DNA from 2 places in the Bacillus sp. DTU_2020_1000418_1_SI_GHA_SEK_038 genome. Region 1 is predicted to be linked to the other one. Evidence: riboswitches for the same ligand, from Rfam matches in the RefSeq annotation. Region 1 holds a riboswitch; the other holds the start of a gene.
What was found. Region 1 has a riboswitch for cyclic di-GMP ahead of RRV45_RS05385 (PAS domain-containing sensor histidine kinase). Riboswitches for the same ligand answer to the same signal wherever they lie in the genome.
Positions count from the first base shown of each region.

Region 2: it holds a riboswitch for cyclic di-GMP, as region 1 does, so the genes downstream of both, RRV45_RS17115 (hypothetical protein) here and RRV45_RS05385 (PAS domain-containing sensor histidine kinase) in region 1, are expected to answer to the same signal.

Region 1 is NZ_CP135435.1:1,080,517-1,083,695, reverse strand. It holds gene RRV45_RS05390 (cupin domain-containing protein) at 1-4, shown strand, start outside; gene RRV45_RS05385 (PAS domain-containing sensor histidine kinase) at 335-1,891, opposite strand; cyclic di-GMP riboswitch class I at 1,987-2,072, opposite strand; TPP riboswitch at 2,374-2,481, shown strand; gene RRV45_RS05380 (thiamine phosphate synthase) at 2,559-3,167, shown strand.
Region 2 is NZ_CP135435.1:3,421,499-3,424,677, reverse strand. It holds gene RRV45_RS17125 (methyl-accepting chemotaxis protein) at 1-469, opposite strand, end outside; gene RRV45_RS17120 (EAL domain-containing protein) at 538-1,209, opposite strand; gene RRV45_RS17115 (hypothetical protein) at 1,282-1,662, opposite strand; cyclic di-GMP riboswitch class I at 1,795-1,898, opposite strand; gene rpsD (30S ribosomal protein S4) at 2,063-2,665, opposite strand; gene RRV45_RS17105 (hypothetical protein) at 3,011-3,179, shown strand, end outside.

The sequences.
Region 1 (3,179 bases):
GTAGAGCAACCATAATTAAACAATCAGATGCTTTTGTTGAAAAAAGGCTATATTATTTTCCTGCCTGCATTAAAAACACGCCGATCACGGCGTTTTTTTTGTGTTATTATGCGAATAGCCCTAGATAACAAACTGGCCATTAAAATAGAAAATGAGCGCTTATCCTTGTTCCAGGATTGCGCCCGTTCGTGGAATTTGGTGTTATTAATTTTCTCTTTTTCCTTTTGACTTTTACATCTTGTATTCAAAAGGGGTAAACAGAGCTTTCTTTTTCCTTCAAATTCTATTTGCGGAACTTTACATTCAGTATTACTTCTCCTCTAGTTCGAACTTATCAGGGAGTGACAAGCACCGGTTCACTTTTCCCAATAGGTAAAATAACATCAACAATGGTTCCTTTATTTATGGTGCTTTCTAGGCTTAGGGTGCCCCCATGTTCTTGAACAATTTTATGACTAATCATTAATCCTAATCCCGTTCCTTTTTCTTTCGTACTATAAAAAGGCTCACCAATACTTTTAATTCGATCTTCAGAAATGCCGCATCCTTGGTCAATAATCCTAAATCTAATATTGTCTGATTCGGATCGCATTGTTTGAATTTGAATTACGCCTCCATTTTCCATGGCTTCCACAGCATTTTGAAGAATATTGACAAAAACCTGTTTGATTTGATGCTCGTCACAATGAATAATTGGTAATTCGGAATCAGACTCTTGAACGATAGCAATATTTTTTAGTTTGGCACGTGTATTAATTAATGTAATTACATATTGCAAAAGTTCATTAATATCAGTCGGTGCCAATTTACTTGCTTGTGGTTTAGAAAGTGATAAGAATTCTTGTATTATTTTTTCTATACTATCAATCTCAGACAACATAATTTCAAGATAGTTTGGTTTGTCTATTTCCATTTGCATAAGCTGCAGAAAACCCTTTATCGAAGTAAGAGGGTTCCTAATTTCATGTGCAACACCTGCAGCCAATTGCCCTACTAGTGATAGCTTTTCCGTTTTTCGTATAAATTCATCTACCTTCTTTCGCTCAGATATATTACGCCCTACAACAACAATATGTTCTAATTTATCACTCTCCCCAATTACAGGGGTTCCCTGAGCTTCTACGTAAACCCACTCACCATCAGCATTTTCACACCGAAACTCGACTTGAAATGGTAACTTAGTTGAAATCATTTGAAAAAATTGTTCATATACCCTCAGAGAATCGTCAGGATGAACCAAATCAAAGGCCGATACTCCTATATACTTTTTTGGATCAAACCCCAATACCTTTTCATGCGAAGGGGATGCATAAATAACTCTTCCATCTATATCCCAGAGTCCAACTAAATCCAACATGTTCTCTGTAATAAGACGATAATTGTCCTCACTCAACTTTAGAGCATTTTCTACCCGCTTCCTTTCGGTAATATCAACACATGAACCAATGATTTCAACTACCTCACCTTTTTTTCTAATAGGCCGCAACGATGCCAGGTAGTAAACACCATTTATTCCCCCTTCGTACGTGACGTTATCTTCGCCTTGCCAAGCTCGCCAATAATATTGAATAACCGTTTCTGCATCAAGATGTGGAAGGAAATCACATAATTCGTTTCCAATAATCTTTTCAGGGAAAAGATCCATTCGATATAGTAACCTTCCATCACACAGAGTATGAATAAATCTATCGCCATCCTTAATAAACTTAAAAATCATCCCTTGCTGCAGTCTGATTGTATCTACTAACTCTTGATTGTAAGTTTTTAGAGACTCCTCTTTCCATCTTTGATTAGATAATTCACGCGAAAATTTTTTCTTTATACGGGTCCAAAAGAAGACAAGTATGAAAACAACCACTATTGCAAGTATAAAACCTATAATCAGTTCCACTTTGTACCACCTCAAAATCTTACACTTTATCCCTCGTTAACGTACAAAAAATCCACCTAAAAAAAAGTGGATTTAATTAATGAGTATCCATCTTCATCTTTGTCTCGACCATCATAGCAAAAATGCCTTAAATCCGTAGCTTTCCGTCCCCTACCTTTTGATAGGTTTGCAATTATCGAAAGCTTTACTGTAGGTATATTTACTCACTCCAAGTATAGCATCATTATATTTAAGAACCAATTCCTTTATTACAAAATATTTCCTCAGACTGTTTTATTTACAACAGCTGATTGTGCTAATTTTTTCGTTTCAATGGATTCCCAAATTACAAATTATATTGCATGGGAAAGGAAAGTAATCCCTGTTAAGAAAAACCTCCTCGTTCCATTTTGTTTCTATCTGTTTAGGAGTTTGATTGTTTCGCATACTTCCATAATTATAGCTTATATGTTATGATTCCTATAGTCAGAAAATTGTAAATGTGAAATCACTAGGGGAATCCTTTTAAAGGACTGAGAGAAGAGTGTACTCTGATACCCTTATAACCTGATCAGGTTTGAGCCTGCGTAGGGAAGTGCTATGTTACTTTATTTTTTATTTAAAGTACCACTTTCCTTGCTTAGGAGAGTGGTTTTTTTATTTGTTAGGGGGAATGTGATTGAAGCTGATGGCCGTGACGAATGATCGGTTAAAGGTGGATCATCTAACTAAAATCATGATTAATATAGATCCGTTCGTAGATTATTTCATCATCAGGGAACGGACGAAAACAGCCAATGATTACATAGAGTTGATCGCTGCATTGACTGAAGAAAAAGTCAGTAAGGATAAATTAATTGTGAATGACAGGGTGGATGTAGCTCTTGTTTCGAATATTCAACGGGTGCAGCTTCCAGGCCACGGGCTTGCCGTTTCGCAGGTGAAAGACCATTTCCCCCAGTTACTCGCAGGACGTTCAGTACATTCTGCTATAGAGGCTGAACACGCTTCGTATGCGGGCGCTGATTGGCTGCTATATGGACATGTATTTGAAACGAACTGCAAAAGTGGCTTAGAACCCCGCGGGCTTTCGGAACTTCAAGAAATCTCGAAAAAAGTGATGGTTGATTTGTATGCAATTGGAGGGATTAAACCGGAACATATCGACATGCTGCACCATATCGGGGTAAATGGGATCGCTGTCATGTCAACGATCTTTGAAAGCGATGATCCGGTATCCGCTGCAAAGGAATATTACGAGGCTTGTCAACAAGCTATTTGCTTATCAAAAGGATAATAGGAGCTGAAT
Region 2 (3,179 bases), 2.1 Mb from region 1:
CATATCCAGCCATAAGCTCACGAACGGTTGAATCTGATTTCGCTAGATTTTGCCTTGCGATGTCGATATTTCCTTTTTCGTATTCTTCAAATACTTCCTTTGATACATACTGTCTCCATTCGACAGTACGGTTAATAAGTTCATCAAATTCCTGAGATGCACCGATCTTTCTAACTACCTGTTCATAATGCTTTCCTTTCTCAGTATACTCGTTAAAGCGTTCTTTGTAGTCACCGCCATATAGTACATAGCCTCGTGCAGTTGATATTCTATTTGCCAAAGTACTAGACATTTGCTCGTTTGCAATTAATAATTGGACCTCGTGGTCAACGATGATTTCTGTGTCTCTATTCGTTGTTTTGATTTCATAAAAACTAAATCCTCCTAATACTAACACGAGAAAAATCACTAATGAAAATCCAAACAATATTTTCGTTCTAATACTTTTGAAGCTTAATAAATTCTTCAATTCTTTTCCCCAACTTTCAATATATTCATCTTTTTTAGACATAACTATATAAGGCTAAATTGTCATTACTATAGCCGTTTCGGTTTTGATATATAGTAGCCCTGAAGTATAGGTACACCCAATTGTTTTGCCGCTAATAGGTCATTTTTTGTTTCAATGCCTTCTAGCACTAATTTTATTTCTTTGTTTGTGAATTCTAAAAAGAGAGAGACTAGTGCCTGTTTTTCGATTGATACTGATAGGCCTTTTGATTTCGTGTGATCCAGCTTTACAAAATCAGGTGAAATAATTTCTATCATTTTAAAAGAGTCTTTTGTAACCGGTAAATCGTCAAATGCAATTTGGAAGCCATTCGATTTTAAAAACAACAGACGGCTCATAAAAATTTGTTGTGCCCATATATTTTTTTGGATAGCTTCCTCGTTTATTTCAAAAACGATCTGCCCTCTAATAGTAGGAAATAGATGGAGCAGTTTATTTATGAAACTTTCAAAATCGTGATGGACGATTGTTGTGGGCAAAATATTTATAAACAATAAATGAGATTTTAAATAAAAGCTAGGGTATTGAATGACTGCATTCTTAATGCAATACGTGTCTAGCTCAAATAAAATCCCATTATCTCTAGCCTTTTCAAGCACAATTAGAGGATTCATTCGTGGTGTAGTTCTCATTAAAGCTTCATGTGCAAAAATAGTATCATTGCTGCTATTCAAAAGCGGCTGATATTCACTGTACAATAATTTTTCTTGCGTTATTGTTGTAATGGACCGAAAATCTATTTTACACCCTTCTTCCTACACAATATTAGCTTATTTATTAGGTAATTCTGTATTTATTACACCCATTCCATCTAATATAGCCTTTGCATCTTTGTTTAAATATTCGAGTATATCTGTTCGCAAAAGCAATTTTGCTCTATCCTTAATAATTAGCTTTAAGCCTCTAATATCAAAATTAGTTGCATATGTATTAATGGCGATTAATGTTGCCATGTCTTGTCTGGATATAGGCTGATACCCTGAATGATTTCTTTCTATAAGGAATTTAAGTAATTCTCTTGCATTGCTCTTCAGTGAGATCCTATGTTTTTCTAATACATTTAGATTTTCTTCAATAAGTTTTCGTGCAGTGACAAAGTCTAATTGCTCCATATATTTATTGATATCAGCAATTAAATCTTCAACATTCATAAAAGTTCACCTCACTTTTAATTTTTTTTGCCAAAACAATAAAGCGCTAAGTAATAAGCTTTTTCCGATAGAAAATAAAAAAAGGCTATTCCAAATAGAATAGCCAAAAATTTCATGGAAAATAAACGAGAATTTGGTAACCTGGCAATCATAGCAGTAGGTATTTTTTATTACCTAAAACCTTAGACCCAAGGGCTTTGCGTCCTATTCTTTCAAATAGTTTGCCTTTTACATATTAGGACTTCTTACTTACTTAAATAATAATAGAACAAAATAATACAAAATTCAACATAATTCAACAAAATAATACAATAACTGCAAATTGATGCATTTATTCAAATTTTTAACAAAAAAAGAAAAACCCTAGCGGCGTTATAAAACGCTCTAGGGTTAAAGTTAATTAACGAGAGTAGAACTCAACGATTAGAGATTCGTTAATTTCAGCTGGAAGTTCAGAACGCTCTGGTAAGCGAGTGAAAGTTCCTTCTAATTTGTCAGCATCGAAAGTTACGAAATCAGGAACGAAATTGTTCACTTCGATAGCTTCTTTGATGATGTCAAGATTGCGAGATTTTTCGCGAATGCTAATTGTTTGACCAGGTGCAACGCGGTAAGATGGAATATCAACACGCTTGCCATCAACTAAGAAGTGACCATGGTTAACAAGTTGGCGAGCTTGGCGGCGAGTACGCGCTAAGCCTAAACGATAAACAACGTTATCAAGACGTGATTCTAAAAGAATCATGAAGTTTTCACCGTGTTTACCAACCATTTTACCAGCTTTATCGTATAAGTTACGGAATTGACGCTCAGTTACGCCATACATATGACGAAGCTTTTGCTTCTCCTGTAATTGTAAACCGTACTCAGATAATTTCTTGCGTTGGTTTGGACCATGTTGTCCAGGAGCGTAAGGACGCTTTTCTAATTCTTTACCTGTACCGCTTAGAGAGATTCCAAGACGACGAGATAATTTCCAGCTTGGACCAGTATAACGAGCCATTTAAGACTCCTCCTTTAATGTTTTTATTTTGGTAAAATAAAAACAGATGTGCTATAAGTTATGGTCATTTTGTTTTCATGTACCTTCGCCCTAGCAGCTAAGGGTTACGCAGTACCCCTTCTTCAGAAAAGCTTCGAAAAGCTAATTGAGGAACAAAATGATTTCATAAAACAGTACACATAGGCTGCAATATTTTACACAAATAATATTATATGATTTTTCATTAAGAAAAGTCAAGGAGTATTTCGGAAACGGGTATGAAAGCATTTATTTTTTACTTACTCCATCATTTAGATATGATATAATATAGTAAGTAAAAATGAAAACGTTTTAAGAGTGATACAAGTGAATGAAACGAAAAAAGAAAAGTTTATCCGATTTATGTTAATCGGTTTTTTTATGTTTGTTATAGTTTACGCGTTTTTTCTGCGATATGATAAACAGCCATTAGAAACAATGGTGCAGGATCCAATAGCACTAGTTCTAAAGACAAGCTCAGTCCAAACCGATGCCC